One region of the Shinella sp. HZN7 genome, then DNA from elsewhere that is predicted to be linked to it. Evidence: predicted binding sites of a transcription regulator. Region 1 holds the regulator's gene; each other region holds the start of a gene.
The links. The regulator LexA, encoded in region 1, represses DNA repair genes until DNA is damaged. The targets are predictions, from matches to a motif close to TGTTCNNNNTGTGTTCNG.
Positions count from the first base shown of each region.

Region 2: shn_RS24150 (ImuA family protein) is a predicted target of LexA. The motif match lies at 2,551-2,568, and genes of this name have one in related genera.
Region 3: shn_RS27100 (putative DNA modification/repair radical SAM protein) is a predicted target of LexA. The motif match lies at 2,450-2,467, and genes of this name have one in related genera.
Region 4: shn_RS00255 (DNA recombination protein RmuC) is a predicted target of LexA. The motif match lies at 2,556-2,573, and genes of this name have one in related genera.

Region 1 is NZ_CP015736.1:1,782,565-1,786,772, reverse strand. It holds partial or broken gene trpC (indole-3-glycerol phosphate synthase TrpC) at 1-141, shown strand, start outside; gene moaC (cyclic pyranopterin monophosphate synthase MoaC) at 141-638, shown strand; partial or broken gene glp (gephyrin-like molybdotransferase Glp) at 638-1,863, shown strand; gene lexA (transcriptional repressor LexA) at 1,957-2,676, shown strand; gene shn_RS08645 (ComEC/Rec2 family competence protein) at 2,781-4,208, opposite strand, start outside.
Region 2 is NZ_CP015737.1:380,677-384,884, forward strand. It holds gene shn_RS24130 (DMT family transporter) at 1-412, shown strand, start outside; gene shn_RS24135 (GlxA family transcriptional regulator) at 590-1,609, shown strand; gene shn_RS24140 (hypothetical protein) at 1,684-2,007, shown strand; gene shn_RS24145 (hypothetical protein) at 2,121-2,426, opposite strand; gene shn_RS24150 (ImuA family protein) at 2,601-3,362, shown strand; gene shn_RS24155 (DUF6504 family protein) at 3,274-4,208, shown strand, end outside.
Region 3 is NZ_CP015738.1:418,824-423,031, forward strand. It holds gene shn_RS27090 (sugar ABC transporter ATP-binding protein) at 1-1,412, shown strand, start outside; gene shn_RS27095 (SDR family oxidoreductase) at 1,427-2,215, shown strand; gene shn_RS27100 (putative DNA modification/repair radical SAM protein) at 2,471-3,700, shown strand; gene shn_RS27105 (UdgX family uracil-DNA binding protein) at 3,700-4,208, shown strand, end outside.
Region 4 is NZ_CP015736.1:52,064-56,271, reverse strand. It holds gene shn_RS00275 (hypothetical protein) at 1-142, shown strand, start outside; gene truA (tRNA pseudouridine(38-40) synthase TruA) at 167-910, opposite strand; gene fmt (methionyl-tRNA formyltransferase) at 910-1,854, opposite strand; gene def (peptide deformylase) at 1,956-2,480, opposite strand; gene shn_RS00255 (DNA recombination protein RmuC) at 2,606-3,799, shown strand; gene shn_RS00250 (ribokinase) at 3,844-4,208, shown strand, end outside.

The sequences.
Region 1 (4,208 bases):
ACCCATGCGGATTGCGAACGGCTCGGCAAGGTCGGCATCTCCACCTTCCTCGTCGGCGAAAGCCTGATGCGCAAGGATGACGTGGCGGCGGCGACCCGCGAACTCCTCACCGGCTCGGCCGGCATGCTGGCAGCGGAATGATGGCCGAGGAGGCCCGCACGCTCACCCATATCGGCGCGTCCGGCGAAGCCAGCATGGTGGATGTCGGCGACAAGGCCGAGACGGTGCGCATCGCGGTTGCCGAAGGGTCCATCCGCATGGCGCCGGCAACGCTGGACCTCATCCTCAAGGGTGATGCCAAGAAGGGCGACGTGATCGGCACGGCGCGCCTTGCCGGCATCATGGCCGCCAAGCAGACCGCCAGCCTCATCCCGCTCTGCCATCCCCTGATGCTGACGAAGGTCGCCGTCGATATCCGCGAGGACCGCGCCCTTCCGGGCCTGCGCGTCGAGGCGATGGCCAGGCTCACCGGCCGCACCGGCGTCGAGATGGAGGCGCTGACGGCCGTCAGCGTCGCGTGCCTGACCATCTACGACATGGCGAAAGCCGCGGACCGCGAAATGGAGATAGGCGGCATCCGCCTCGTCGAAAAATCCGGCGGCCGCTCCGGCGACTACCGGCGCGGGGACGCCGGTTGATGGCGGCGCTGCTTCCCGTCGAGGACGCCCTCCACCGCCTGCTTCTGTCCGCCCGTCCGATCCGGCGCACGGAGACGGTCCGGCTGCAGGAGGCCGACGGCCGCGTGCTTGCCGAGGATGTCGCCGCCCGGCTGACGCAGCCGCCCTTCGACAATTCCGCGATGGACGGCTATGCCGTGCGCCACGCGGATATCGCCGCGCTCGGCGCGATCCTGAGGGTCGCAGGCCTCTCCTCCGCCGGCCACGCCTTCGAAGGCACCGCCGGTCCCGGCGAGGCCGTGCGCATCTTCACCGGCGCCCCGCTGCCGGCCTTCGCCGATACCGTGCTGCTGCAGGAAGATGCCGAGGTGCTGGAAGACGGCCGCATCCGCACCACCTTCCTCACGCCGAAAGGCCGCCACATCCGCCCGCGCGGCCAGGATTTTGCCGAAGGCGAGATCGTCCTGAAGGCCGGGGACGTGCTCGATGCCGGCCGCCTGACGGTCGCGGCGGCCATGAACCATGCGGAACTGACCGTCCGTGCCCGCCCGCGCATCGCCCTGCTCGCCACCGGCGACGAGCTCGTGCCGGCAGGTACGCCGCCCGGCGCCAGCCAGATCATCGCCTCCAACACCTACGGCGTCGCGGCCCTCGCCCGCGCGGCCGGCGCCGAGGTGATCGACCTCGGCATCGTCGCCGACGACAAGGAAGCGATGCTGGCGGCCGTGCGCCACGCGCTGACGCTCGGTATCGACGCCCTCGTCACGCTCGGCGGCGCCTCCGTCGGGGATTTCGACCTCGTGAAGCCCGTGCTCGGCGCGGCCGGCATGGATCTCGACTTCTGGCGAATCGCGATGCGCCCGGGCAAGCCCCTGATGGTCGGCCGCCTCGGCGCCGTCCAGGTCATCGGCCTGCCCGGCAATCCCGTTTCGAGCCTCGTCTGCTCCCACCTCTTCCTCGTCCCTCTCGTGCGCCGTCTTGCCCACCTGCCGGCGAAGAGCCTGGAGCATCCGGCCATCACCGTCGTCCCGCTCAAGGAAAACGACCACCGGCAGGATTATGTCCGCGCGCGCATCACCCGCGGCCCCGCCGGCGAACTGCGCGTCACGCCCCTCGAAAAGCAGGATTCCTCCATGATGAAGGCCTTCGCCACCGCCGAAGGCCTCCTCATCCGCCCGCCGCATGCCCCGGCGGCCCCGCGGGCGCGGCCTGCACGGTCCTGCTCCTGCGCGAACCGTCCGCCTGAACGGTATTATTGTTTCAGCAGCCCCTTGCAGAACACATATGGAACAGATAGTGTCTGTTCTGGATTTGTTTCACGATTCTCGGTGGAGGGGCCATGCTCACGCGGAAACAACAGGAACTCCTCCTGTTCATTCATGAACGGATGAAGGAATCCGGCATTCCCCCCTCTTTCGACGAGATGAAGGATGCGCTGGATCTCGCCTCCAAATCCGGCATCCACCGCCTCATCACGGCGCTGGAAGAGCGCGGTTTCATCCGGCGCCTGCCCAACCGGGCCCGCGCGCTGGAGGTGATAAAGCTCCCCGAAGCCTATACGCAGAGCCTGCAGCCGCGCCGCGGCTTCTCGCCGGCCGTCATCGAGGGCAGCCGCGGCAAGCAGCCGCCCGTCGCCGCCCCGCCGCAGCGCACGCCCGTGGCGGAGGTTTCCTCTTCCGTCTCCGTTCCGGTCATGGGCCGCATCGCCGCCGGCGTGCCGATCTCCGCGATCCAGAACAACACCCATGACATCACCGTGCCGGCCGAGATGATCGGCAACGGCGAACACTACGCGCTGGAGGTCAAGGGCGATTCGATGATCGAGGCCGGCATTCTCGACGGCGACACGGTGATCATCCGCACGGCGAGCAGCGCCAATCCCGGCGAGATCATCGTCGCGCTCGTCGACGACGAGGAGGCCACGCTGAAGCGCTTCCGCCGCAAGGGCGCCTCCATCGCGCTCGAAGCGGCAAACCCCGCCTACGAGACCCGCATCTTCGGGCCGGACCGGGTGAAGATCCAGGGCAAGCTGGTCGGCCTCATCCGCCGCTATCACTGATCCCGGGAACAATTCCAGCAGACGTGCCAAGCGGTCCTGCGTCCGGAATTGCGTTAAAACAAAGAGTTGGAGTGTTCTCGCGGTTCGAGGAAAAGCGGAAATGCTCAAGACGGATCGAAGCTGCCGGTGCGCCAGTCATAGGTGCGGTGGCGGGTCCAGGGCCGGTCGAGGCTTTCCACGGCCGGCAGGATGCGCGCTTCGGAGACGGCGCGGGATGTGTCCCCGTCGGCCGGCTGGATTTCGAGGGCGCCGGTTCGCCTCAGGTGGCGCGCCGTCACAAGGCGCGCGCCGGAGCGGCAGGCCTCCAGCCGCAGGGCCAGGGACACGACGACAAGGTCGGCCGCATCGCAGGCCGTGCCCAGGAAGGCGACGTCGTCCAGGGTGACGATCCGCCAGCCGCTCGGCGAGACGGCGGCGCAGAATGCCTTTGCTTCACAGACGAAACCTTTGCCGGTCCGGGCCGCCGCGAGCGCTGAGACCATGGCATCCTTCGCCTTCTGCCGGTCGGCCTTGCGCCGCGGCCGTTTCTGCCCCGCGGTCATGCCGGTGGTTTCGCCGGCGTCCTCGAGGGTCAGTCCGGCGCTCCTGCGGATCTCCGGTTTCGTGAGATCGCCGAGCCGGAGGGCGCGCCGCCACTGGGCATAGATGAAGTCCGGCGGTCTCGCCCGGTTGGTCGCGACGGTTTCGCCGCGAAGGATGGCGACGAGGCGGCCGTCCTCGGACACCAGCACTTCCGGCGTGGCGCTTGCGACCGGAAAGCAGGCAAGCGCGAGGCCGAGACCGACAAGCAGCGTTCCGGCATGGCGCAGCCGCGTGCGCAGGATGCAGACAAGCCCGCCGCCGAGGCCGACCAGCAGGAACGCGGCCGGCGGAATGCGGCCGGTGACGATCTCGCCCTTCCAGCCTGCAACCCATGTCGACAGCGCGATCATCCAGTCGATGCCCTTGCCCATAATCGCGAAGGGCACGGCATCGAGGCCGAAGGGCATCAGCAGCACGGCGATGAGGCCGAAGGGCATGACGACGGCGCTGATGACGGGCATGGCAAGCAGGTTGCCGGCAAGTCCATAGGCCGGAATGCGATGGAAATGGCCGATGGAATAGATCAGCGTCGAGAACCCGCCGATCAGCGAGGACAGCATGAGCCCGCCGAAGAAGCGCCCGAGCGCGCCGCCGAACAGTTTCAGGCGCTCTCCCCCGCCCTCCCGGCGGACCGGACGCTCGCGCCAGGCCGCATAGCCGGCGACGAGACCGAGCGTTGCGGCATAGGACATCTGGAACCCCGGATTGGTGACGGCAGAGGGTGTCACGGCAAGGATGAGGATCGCCGAGAGCGCCACATTGCGCAGGCTTATCGCCGCGCGGCCGAACAGCACCGCCACCAGCATGATGCAGATCATGATCCAGGAGCGCACCGCGGAGATCGCGCCGCCCGAAACGAGGATGTAGAGCGTGACCATGACGAGCGCGCCGGCAGCGGCGATCTTCTTGGCGGGGTAACGCTCGGAGAACCCCGGGACGAGCGCCATCAG
Region 2 (4,208 bases), on a different replicon from region 1:
CCTGATGGTCGTGGCCATCGTCGCCTGCGGCCTTGGTTATGCGGAAGGCGCCAAGCTCTCGCGCACGCTCGGCGGCTGGCAGGTCATTTCCTGGGCGCTGATCCTCTCCCTGCCGCTGATGGCGATCATCGCGCTCGTCTCGCTGCCCGGGACCTTCGCCGGCATCGATGGCGGCGCCTGGGCGGGGCTCGCCTATGTCTCGGTCTTCAGCATGCTGATCGGCTTCGTCTTCTGGTATCGGGGCCTGGCGCTCGGCGGCATCGCGGCGGTGGGCCAGTTGCAACTGCTCCAGCCCTTCTTCGGCCTCCTGCTCGCCGCCGTCCTGCTGCATGAGCGCGTGAGCCCGCTGATGCTGGTCACGACGCTCGCCATCGTGCTTTGCGTGGCCGGCGCCCGCAAGTTTGCCCGCTAAAGCAATTCCAGCAAAAGTGTGAAGCGGTTTTGCGGAAGGCAATTCCGGCCGACCTGCGCAGGACCGGCAGCCGGCGGCGTTCGGGGAATGGAGACGGCGCGCGAAATCTGCTATGGCTCTTGCCAGCGGTTCGTGCCTTCGACGATAGTGTCCGGCGGAACGGCCTGGGAGAGCTGGATGGCGGCAGATGTTCGCACGTCGAAGGAGATGAACGGGGCCCTTGCGCCGAAGGCGCTGCGCGTCGGCTTCATCCTGTCGAAAAGTTTCACGCTGTCGGCCTTCGCGCTGTTCGTCGATACGCTGCGGCTGGCCAGCGACAGCGAGGACCGTTCGCGCCGCGTCCACTGCGACTGGGACGTGCTGAGCAGCACGCGCAACTTCATCACGTCGTCGAGCGGCATCCAGGTCGCCCCGACCGCTCCCTTCGCCGATCCCGCCTGTTTCGACTACATCGCCGTCGTCGGCGGCCTCCTGTCGGTGGAGGAACCCATCGACAGCTATGCCCAGGCCTATCTGCGCAAGGCCGCCCAGGCCGGCGTCGGCCTGATCGGCCTCTGTACGGGCAGCTTCATCCTGGCCGAGGCGGGCCTTCTGAAGGGGCACACGGCCTGCGTAAGCTGGCTGCACCACCGCGATTTCCGCGGCCGTTTTCCCGATATCGAGGCGACGTCGGAACAGATCTTCCGCTTCGACGGCAAGGTCGCCACCTGTGCCGGCGGCAGCAGCGTCGCCGATCTCGCCGCGACGCTCGTGCGCCACCATGTCGGCGAGGCGGCCGAGCGCAACGCGCTGGAAATCCTGCAGATCCGCCACCGGCGCGATGCGACCGACGTACAGCCGCGCAACCCGCTCGGCCTCGAGGCCCGCGACCGCCGCGTGCACCTCGCCATCATGATGATGGAACAGCACACCGAGGACCTCCTGTCGATCGACAGCATCGCCACCATGACGGGCGTCTCGCGCCGCCAGCTCGAGCGGCTGTTCGAGGGCGACATGGGCGCCTCGCCGAGCGCGATCTACATGAAGATCCGCATGGCCGCGGCGCTCACCATGGTGATGCGTACCAACAAGCCGCTGATCGAGATCGCGCTGGAGACCGGTTTCGAGAGCCTGTCGCACTTCACCCGCCGCTTCCGTGCCGCTTTCGGCGATACGCCCTCGCAGATCCGCCGCGACGGCCGCCGCCAGGCCGGCTGAGGGCAAATCGCCCGGCCCCGGGAACCAAGCCGCGCGAAAACCGTTCGGTCTCCATTGCTGACAAGGAGACCGCAATGGCAAGCAACGACGTCCAATCCCAGATTTCCGCCCTGCGCGCAGAGATCGCCCAGCTCCAGAAGGATCTTGGCGAACGCGGCAGCGAGGCCTACGAGGCCATCCGCGATCGCGCCGGCAATGCCGTGGAGGCTGCCGGGCCGGCCGTCCGCTCGGCAACGAAATATGTGCGCAACGAAGGCGCCGCCGTCGCCCAGGCCGCGCGCGAGCATCCCGCGGCACTTTCTACGGTCGTCTTGACCGCAGGTCTTGCCGGCGTCGTCATCGGATACCTGCTCGGCTCGCTCGAAAGCGAACCGCCCCGCCGCCAGCGCTGGTTCTGAGCAAACGAAAGCCCGGCATTGCCGGGCTTTTTCATGCTGTGAGGAAACGGATGCAAGATGCAGGTTTCCTTGATTTTCTCCGTATCCCCGGGCCTGGCCCGGGGATGCGCATGTCACCGGTGGCGAAGGCCGAACAGATAGCCGATGAAGGCGGCGCCGGCCAGCGCGGCGAGCGGGTTGGCCTGGATCGTCTGGCGTACCTCGTCACGCAGCGATTCCGCCTTGGCGACCGCCAGTTGGCCGGTGCCTTCGGCGATCAGCCCCGCGGATTCCTTCAGCCGGCTGATTTCCGCCTTCAGCGCCTCGATCTGTTCGCTCACCGTTGCTTCTGCCGCCGCAGCGCTGGCATCTTCCGAAATGCTGTCGCGCCCTTCAACGACGCCGAGCGTGCGTTTGCCGGTGCTCTTTTCGTCAGCCATGGACATGTCTCCTGGATTTGATGGAATGGCGAAAGGAGAACTTTCGCCGCGCCACTTGGTTCCCGCCGATGATTCAAACTGTGATCTTTCCGACGCGACCGGGCGATTGACTCTTGCGGAATTTGAGAACAAATAAAGAACATACTGTCTTTCAATAGGGAGTCCGCCAAGCCGATGTCCGCCTCCGTGCATGCCGTTGTCGCCGATCTGCGCGACCGCATCCGGCAGTTCGACGGCCGCGCCCAGCGCGACCGGGCGGTGCTGCCCTTCGGCGTGCCGGAGATCGACGAGCGGCTGCCGGGCGGCGGGCTGGCGCTGGCCAGCCTGCACGAGATCTGCGGCGGCGGCAACGATGCCGTCGAGGCCAGCGCCGCCATGCTCTTTGCCGCCGGCATCGCCGCGCGCACCAGGGGGCAGGTGCTCTGGTGCCTCACGCGGCCCGATCTTTTCGCGCCGGCGCTGGCGCAGGCGGGGCTTGCGCCCGGCCGCGTCCTCTATGTGGAGGCGGCCGACGAGAAGAGCCTGCTGCTCTGTTTCGAGGAGGGGCTGCGCCATGGCGGGCTCGGCGCCGTCGTCGCCGAGGTGGCGCGCCTGTCGACGACCGCCTCGCGCCGCCTGCAGCTCGCCGCGGAGGCCGGCGGCACGCTCGGCCTTGCCCTGCGCCGTTTCCGTCACCGCAAGGAGGCGGATGCCCTTGCGCAGCCCTCTGCCGCGGTGACGCGCTGGCGGGTCTCTGTGCGGCCCTCCGTTCCCCTTCCCGTGCCGGGTGTCGGCCGGGCGCAATGGCTGCTGGAACTGGCCCGCTGCCGGGCCGGCGAGGCGGCGGACTTTGACGTGGAGGCCACCGATGCCGAGGGTCGTATCGCTTTTTCTTCCCGGCTGGCCGATCGATCGCCTGCGGCGGGCGCTCGGCGCATCGGCGCCGCCGCCGGATAGCCGGCTCGTGCTCGTCGGCCGCGACGGCGCGCGTCGCATCCTGACGGCGGTGAGCCGGCCGGCCGAGCAGGCGGGCCTGCGCGTCGGCATGCCGCTCACCAAGGCCCATGCGCTGCTGCCGGGCGTCCTCACCATGCCCGCCGCCCCCGCGGCCGATGCCGCCGCCCTCGGCCGCCTCGCGCTCTGGGCCCTGCAGCACTATGCGCCCATCGTCGCCCCGGACCCGCCCGATGGCCTCGTCATCGACACGACCGGTGCCGATCACCTGCACGGCGGCGAGGCGCGCATGCTGACCGGCCTCGTCAACCGTCTTTCCGCCTCCGGCATCTTTGCCCGTGCCGCCATCGCCGACAGCTGGGGCGCGGCCCATGCCGCCGCCCGCTTCCTTGCCGATCCCGTATGCGTCCTCCCGCCGGGCAAGGCCGGCGAGGCCGTGTCGCCCCTGCCGGTCGCGGGATTGCGGATACCGCCGGAAACCGTGACGGGCCTTCATGTGCTCGGCTTCTCCACGATCGGCGATGTGCTGGCCGTGCCGCGCGCACCGCTCGTCCTGCGCTTCGGCCCGCTTCTCGGCCGCCGGCTCGCCCAGCTCCAGGGCAGGATTTCCGAACCCGTCGATCCGCTGCGCGACCCGGAGCTCGTCACGGTCCGCAAGGTTTTCGGCGAGCCGATCGGGGCCCCCGAGACCATCGCGCGCTACACGGCCGGCCTCGTGCACGATCTCTGCGCGGCGCTGGAAAAACGCGGCCTCGGCGCCCGCCGGCTCGATCTCCTCTTCCACCGTGTCGACAATTCCCTGCAGGCGATCCGCATCGGCACGGCGCGGCCTGCGCGCGACGAAAGACA
Region 3 (4,208 bases), on a different replicon from region 1:
TCGACCTCGACATCCATCCGGGAGAGGTCGTGGCGCTGCTCGGCGAAAACGGTGCCGGAAAATCGACTTTGTCGAACATCATTTCCGGCACCGTGCAGCCCTCCGCGGGCGAGATGACCTGGCTCGGCAAGCCCTATGCCCCCGCCAATCCGCGCGCGGCGATGGACGAGGGCGTGGGCATGATCCACCAGGAACTGAAGCTGCTGCCGAAGCTTTCCATCGCGGAAAACGTCTTCGTCGGCCGCTATCCCATGAAGGCCGGCCGCATCGACCGCAGGGCGATGGAAGAGCGGGCGAGGAGCGGCCTCAAGCGGCTCGGCCTCGACATTTCGCCCGATCGCCTCGTCGAGGGCCTTTCCACCGGAAAACAGCAGCTTATCGAGATCGCCAAGGCGTTGACGCTCAACGCGCGCCTGCTCATCCTCGACGAGCCGACCGCAGCACTCGGCGGCGAGGAGACGCAACTCCTCTTCCAGCAGATCGAACGGCTGAAGGCTGACGGCGTCGGCATCGTCTACATTTCGCACCGGCTGGAGGAAATCCGCCAGATCGCCGACCGCATCGTCGTCATGCGCGATGGCGCCAAGGTGCAGGAATTCGACAGCGGCAACGTGCCGGTCCGCACCATCGTCGAGGCGATGGTCGGGCGCTCGCTGGAGCGCATGTTCCCAACGCTGCCTGCACCGACGGAGGAGGTGACGCTGGAAGTGCGGAACCTTTCTTCGCCGTCGAGAGCCTTCCGCGATATTAGTTTTTCCGTTCGCAAGGGCGAGGTCTTCGGCATTGCCGGCCTGATGGGTGCCGGCCGCACGGAACTGGTGCGCGCCATGACCGGTGCCGACCCCATTTCCGGCGGCGAGGTGTTGCTGCGCGGCAAGGCCGTCACGCCGCGCTCGCCGATCGACGCGATCCGCAACGGCATCGTGCTCGTGCCGGAGGACCGCAAGCTCCAGGGCGTCGTGCTCGAACATTCGATCGCGGAAAATATCGGCTATGCCAATCTCGGCGAGATTTCCCGCAACGGCTGGCTTTCCTCGCGCCGCATCCGCGAGTTCGCCGAGGACTATATCAAGCGCTTCGGCGTCAAGGGCCGGGGCGGGCAGAATGCGGGCGAGCTCTCCGGCGGTAACCAGCAGAAGGTGGTGCTCGCCAAGTGGCTGGCGCGCAAGCCGCAGGTGGTGGTGCTGGATGAACCGACGCGCGGCATCGATGTCGGCGCCCGCTCGTCGATCTACGACCTCATCATGGACCTCGCCCGCGCGGGCGTCGCGGTCATCGTGGTCAGTTCCGACCTTGAAGAAGTGCTCGGCGTCTCCAGCCGCATCATGGTCATGGCGCAGGGCAAACAGGCCGGTATCCTGGACCGCGCGGAGGCAAACGACGTCTCGGTCATGGAACTGGCGACGATCTGAACAGGAAAAGCATCATGACTGACATCTCCCTCAACGCGCCGAAATTGTTCGATCTTTCCGGAAATGTCGCCTTCGTGACGGGAGCCGGCAGCGGCATCGGCCAGCGCATTGCCATGGGCCTTGCCCAGTGCGGCGCGGATGTCGCGCTGCTCGACCGCCGCAGCGATGATGGCCTCGCGACGACGGCCGATTTCATCGCGAAGGCCGGGCGCCGCAGCATCCGGATCGCGGCCGACGTTACCAGCGGCGCGGCGCTGAACGATGCGGTCGCCCGCACGGAGACGGAGCTCGGTTCGCTCACGCTCGCCGTCAACGCGGCCGGCATCGCCAATGCCAATCCGGCGGAGGAGATGGAGGAAGACCAGTTCCAGACGATGATGGACATCAACCTGAAGGGTGTTTTCCTCTCCTGCCAGGCGGAAGCCCGCGCCATGCTGAAGAGCGGCCGCGGCTCCATCGTCAATATCGCCTCCATGTCCGGCGTCATCGTCAACCGCGGCCTCAGCCAGTGCCATTACAACGCCTCCAAGGCGGGCGTCATCCACATGACCAAGTCGATGGCGATGGAGTGGGTGGCGCGCGGCATTCGCGTGAACACGATCAGCCCGGGCTACACTGCGACGCCGATGAACACCCGCCCTGAAATGGTGCACCAGACGAGGCTGTTCGAGGAACAGACCCCGATGCAGCGCATGGCGAGCGTGGACGAGATGGTCGGTCCTGCCGTTTTCCTGCTCTCCGATGCTGCAAGCTTCGTGACCGGCGTCGACCTTCTCGTCGATGGTGGCTTCTGCTGCTGGTAGGATTGCAGAGCCGGCGGCAAGCCGGCCTCCTGCATTTTGCTGCAGGAATTTCTTGTTCGCCCAAGGGATGAAACCGCCGGCAGCGGCAACCCTTGAAAGGCATTGCGATGTCGGCCCTTCGAAATCGATGCCGAGCGCCGCTCGACGGGATTTCGCGACGCTTGATCTCGCGCATTCCGTCAACAGCGAAGGCTTCGCGCCACCGGGCGATTCTTTTCGTTTGACGGCATGACATGGAACATATAGTGAACAAATATGAAGAAATCGTTGCAGCAACGCTTGGCCGTCCTTTCGGATGCCGCCAAATATGATGCCTCGTGCGCTTCGAGCGGAACGGTCAAACGTGATTCTGTTGGCACCGGCGGTTTGGGCTCGACGGAAGGGGCGGGGATTTGCCATGCCTATGCGCCGGACGGGCGATGCATTTCGCTGCTCAAGATCCTGCTCACCAATTTCTGCATCTTCGACTGCGCCTATTGCATCAACCGCTCGTCCAGCAATGTGGAGCGCGCCCGCTTCACACCGGAGGAAGTGGTGTGGCTGACGCTCGAATTCTATCGGCGCAACTATATCGAGGGGCTGTTCCTGTCCTCCGGCATCATCCGCTCGCCGGATCACACGATGGGCGAGATGGTGCGGGTGGCGCGGGACCTGCGCACCGTTCATGGTTTTCGCGGGTACATCCACCTGAAGTCCATTCCCGATGCCGCGCCCGGACTGATCGAGGAGGCGGGGCTGTATGCCGATCGGCTCTCGCTCAATATCGAGCTGCCGACGGATGCCGGCATTGGCCGCTTCGCGCCGGAAAAGCGGCCGGAGGGCATTCGCCGCGCGATGGGGGAATTGCGCCGGAAGATCGAGGCGGCCGATGATCCGACCTTGCAGACCAAGCGGCGCAAGCGTTTCGTGCCCGGCGGCCAGAGCACACAAATGATCGTCGGCGCCGATGGTGCAGACGACGCCACCATCCTGAAGACCAGTGCCCGGCTCTATAGTGGCTACGGGCTGAAGCGCGTCTACTATTCGGCCTTCAGCCCGATTCCCGATGCCTCCCGCGCGCTGCCGCTCATCAAGCCACCGCTGGTGCGCGAGCATCGGCTCTACCAGGCGGACTGGCTCTATCGGTTCTACGGTTTCGGCGTGGAGGAGATCACCGGGGCGACCGGCGGCATGCTGGATCTCGACATGGATCCCAAGCTCGCCTGGGCGCTTGCCAACCGCCAGGATTTTCCAGTCGACGTCAACCGCGCGGAGCGCGAGCGGCTGCTGCGGGTGCCGGGCCTCGGTACGAAGACGGTTGCGTCCATCCTTTCCAGCCGCCGCTTCCGGCGTCTCAGGCTCGATGATCTGGCAAGGCTCGGCGTTTCGCTGCGCAAGGTGCGCGCCTTTATCGAGGCGGAGGGCTGGGTGCCGCGGCGGCTTGCCGATCGCGCCGACCTGAAAGTGCTTTTCGCGCCGAAGCCGGAACAGCTCTCGTTGCTCTGATGCAGACGATTCCGCTTTTCGGCCGAGGCGATTTTGCCGAGTGGCGCGATGCGGCGCGGGCCTTGGCCGCGGCCGGCATTTCGCCTCGCGAGGCGGATTGGCGCATCCGTGGCCTGGACGATGAACTGTTTGCCGCCAATGCGCTGCCGGATTTGCCGAAGCCCGACAAGCGCGCGCAGCCACTCACCGTGCCGTCCGCCTTCCTGCCCTTGGCCGAGGCGGTCGTCTGCCACACGGAGCCCGGCCGTTTCCATCTGCTCTACAGGCTGCTGTGGCGTCTGCAGTCCGATCGCCGCCTGCTGGAACTGGACGCGGACAAGGATGTCGCATGGGCGCGGCTGCTTGCCAGGAACGTCAATCGCGACAGCCACAAGATGACGGCCTTCGTGCGCTTCAAGGAGATTGCCGGCGACACGAACGGCCGGCGGCGCTTCTTTGCCTGGTTCGAGCCGTCCCATTTCGTCGTCGCCCGCACGGCGCCCTTCTTCCGCCGGCGCTTTGCCGACAT
Region 4 (4,208 bases), 1.7 Mb from region 1:
CGTCGTGCTGCAGTTCCGCCTCGTATGGATGTGCGTCGGCAGGCAGACGCTGCTCGCCTCGGCCATGACGGCGATCTACGTGCTGCCGCCGATGATCGTCGGGCAGCAATTGCAGCAACTCCTCGGCACGTTGCCGGGCTGATGCGCCTTTCGCCCTCCGGGCCGCCTAGTAGTCGACAGCCATGAAATAGAGCCCGTCCGGCGGCGCCACGGGGCCGCAGGCCTTGCGGTCGCGCGCCTCCAGCGCCGCGCGCACGTCCTCCCGTGTCCACTTGCCCTCTCCCGCCAGCTTCAGCGTGCCGGCGAAGGAACGGATCTGGTTGTGCAGGAAGCTTTGCGCCGAGACGCGCATCTCGATCAGGTCGCCGCTGCGCGTCACGTCCAATCGGTCGATGGTGCGCACGGGGCTGTTCGCCTGGCACTGGGCGGCGCGGAAGGTCGTGAAGTCGTGCCTGCCGACGAGCATCTGCCCGGCGGCATGCATCGCCTCGTGGTCGAGCGTCCTGGCGACGAACCAGGCGCGGTTCGCCTCCAGCGCCAGCGGCGCTGGGCGCGAGATGATGCGGTAGAGATAGTGCCGCTTCACCGCCGAGAAGCGGGCGTCGAAATCGTCGGGCACCGCCGCCGCATCGAGGATCGCGATCCGCTCGCCGGTCATGCCGAGATGGGCGTTGAGCGCGTTGCGCAGCGTGTGCTCCTTCCACACCCGCGAAAGGTCCGCATGGGCCACCTGCCCCATGGCATGTACGCCCGAATCCGTGCGCCCCGCGCCGCGGATCGAGACGGTCTCGCCCGTCAGCGACAGGATGGCCGCCTCGATGGCGCCTTGCACGGAGTGCCCGTTGTCCTGCCGCTGCCAGCCGACATAGGGCGTGCCATCATATTCGATGCGGAGGCGGTAGCGCGGCATCAGCCGATGACCTGGCCGGCCGCGACGGGCGTGCCTCGCAGGAAATCGGCCGCGTCGAGCGGCTTGCCGCCCGCCTTCTGCAGGCGCACGAGCCGGACGGCCCCGCCGTCACCGCAGGCGATCGTGAACCGGTCGTCGAGAACCGTTCCGGCGGCTTTCGTCGTGGTGTCGCCGGCCCGCGCGCTCGCCAGAACCTTCACCCGCTCCGGCTTGCCGGCGACCGGCAGCTCGAACCAGGCGCCCGGGAAGGGCGAGAGGCCGCGGATATGGTTGTGCACGTCCCCGGCGGGGCGGGAAAAATCGATGCGGGTCTCGGCCTTGTCGATCTTGGCCGCGTAGAGCACGCCCTCCTGCGCCTGCGGGGTCAGCGGCAGGTCGCCGGCTTCGAGCTTCGCCATGGCTTCCACCATCAGGGGGCCGCCCGCCCTCATCAGCGTATCGTGCAGCTCACCGGCCGTCATGGTGTCGCTTATCGCCACGCGATGGGTCAGCGCGACCGGGCCGGTGTCGAGGCCCTTCTCCATCTGCATGACCATCATGCCGGTTTGTGCGTCCCCCGCCATGATCGCCCGCTGGATGGGCGCCGCGCCGCGCCAGCGCGGCAGCAGCGAGGCATGGCCGTTGTAGCAGCCGAGCCGGGTACCGGTCAGGATCGCTTCCGGCAGCAGGAGGCCGTAGGCGACGACGACGGCGACATCCGCCTTCAGCGCACGAAAGGCCGCGCGGTCGGCCTCCTCGCGGAAATTGAGCGGGGTGAAGACGGGAAGCCCGAGCCTTTCGGCCGCCTGGTGCACCGGCGATTTCACCCGTTCGAGGCCGCGGCGGCCGGCCGGGCGCGGCGGCTGCGAATAGACGGCGACGATCTCGTGGCCGGCCTGCACCAGCGCCTCAAGCGTCGGCACGGAGAAATCCGGCGTGCCCATGAAGATGATGCGAAGGGCCATCGGTCAGCCTCCAGGAAAGCAGGTCCAGCAAAAGCGCGAAGCGGTTCTGCGGCCGGAATTGCATGAAACAAAGCCCGGGCGGCAAGCGCCTGGTTGTCGCCTCAGAGCGCCTTGCTGCCGCGCAGCTTCGCCGCCTTGGTGAACTTGCGGATCACCATCTCGCGCTTCAGCTTGGAAATGTGGTCGATGAACAGCACGCCGTTCAGGTGATCGATCTCGTGCTGCAGGCAGGTCGCCAGCAGGCCGTCGGCCTCCGTGAGCTGCTCCTTGCCGTCGCGGTCGAGATGCTTGACGGTGATGGCCGCGGGGCGCTCGACCTCGGCATAATAGTCCGGGATCGACAGGCAGCCCTCCTCATAGACCGAGCGGGCATCCGAGGCGGAGACGACTTCCGGATTGATGAAGACGAGCGGCTTCTTGTCCTCGCCCTCCTTCGAGACGTCGAGCACCAGCATGCGGCGCGCGACGCCGATCTGGATCGCGGCAAGGCCGATGCCCGGCGCATCGTACATGGTTTCCAGCATGTCGTCGGCGAGCTTCTTCACCTCGCTGTCGACGGTCTCGATGGGCTTCGAAACCTGGCGGAGGATCGGATCGGGAAGGATAATCAGCGGCTTGATGGTCATCTCGCCTCCTTAGCGCGGTTTTTTGACGCTTTCAATCGGCTTCAACCGTCGCCGGCGCCGCATGTCCCACGCATCTGTTCACGTTATGATCTGGTTTCCGCCGCAATCCGTGTTATGGTCGCGGCATGATCGATCCGACCTTTGACATGCTGCTCGCCTCCCTCCTTGCCCGGCTCGGCGGCCCCGGCCCGGCGCTCGTGCTGCTCGCCGCCCTGCTGATCGCCGTCTTCGGCCTCCTTTCGGCCCGCCGCAGCCAGGCGCGCCAGCGCGAGGCGGCGGCGATGGCGGAGCTGCGCTTTGCCGAGCTCCTGAAGGCGCAAACGGAAATGCAGGGCCGCGTTGCCGCCATGGCCGACGTCTTCGGCGCGAAGCAATCGGAGACGAACCAGGCGATCAATGCGCGGCTCGACGGCCTGACGCAGCGGATCGGCCAGTCGATCTCCGAGCAGACCCGCTCGACGCACGAGAACCTCCGCCGCCTGCAGGAGCGGCTTGCCGTCATCGACAATGCGCAGAGCAACATCCAGTCGCTGGCGAAGGACGTGGTCGGTCTCCAGGCGATCCTCTCCAACAAGCAGACCCGCGGCGCCTTCGGCCAGTCGCGCATGGAGACGATCATCGCCGATGCCATGCCATCAGGCGCCTACCAGTTCCAGGCGCAGCTTTCCAACGGCGTCAGGCCCGACTGCACGATCCGCATGCCGAACGGCCAGCCGCCCCTCGTCGTCGATGCGAAATTCCCGCTGGAGGCGTGGAATGCGCTGTCGGACGGGCGCTCGCCCGAGGCCACCAAGCTCGCGGCACAGCAGTTCCGCCGCGACATGGAGACCCATATCCGCGATATCGCCGAAAAATATCTTCTCGCCGGCGAGACGCAGGACACCGCCTTCCTCTTCGTGCCCTCCGAATCGATCTTCGCCAGCATCCACGAGAATTTCGAGGCCATCGTGCAGCGGGCGCACCGGGCGCGCATCGTCATCGTCTCGCCCTCGCTGCTCATGCTGTCCGTGCAGGTGCTGCAGGCGCTTCTAAAGGACCAGCGCATGCGCGAGCAGGCCCATGTCATCCAGGGCGAGGTCATCAGGCTGATGGACGACCTGACGCGGCTCGACGACCGGGTGCGCAAGCTTTCCGGCCATTTCACCGCCGCGCAGAAGGATGTCGACCTCATCCTGACCTCGACGGAGAAGCTGACCCGGCGTGGCGCGCGCATCGGCGACATGGAATTCGAGGCGGCATCAGCGCTTTCCGCGCCTGCGGAGACTGCCGTGGAGACCCGGACGGGACAGCTTCGGCTGAGGGTGGTTGACGAGGACTGACCGCCTCGGGCAGTGTCCGGCGGAAACGACAAGGGGCACCTCTCATGATCACCGTCTTCGGCTCCATCAACATGGACCTCATCGCCACGCCAGAACGCCTGCCGAAGCCGGGCGAGACGGTCATGGGCAGCAGCTTCACCACCGCCGCCGGCGGCAAGGGCGCCAACCAGGCGCTCGCCGCCCGCCGCGCCGGCGCGATCGTGCGCATGGCCGGCGCCGTCGGCGACGACCGGCTGGGCAGCCAGGCGCTGGCGCTGCTCGCCGACGCCGCGGTCGATCTCAACGGCGTGCGCTCCGCCGCCGAGGCGACCGGCACGGCCCATATCCTCGTGGACGACGAAGGCGAGAATGTCATCGTCGTCGTGCCGGGCGCCAACGGCACCGTCGGCGAGGAGGATGCGAAGCGCAC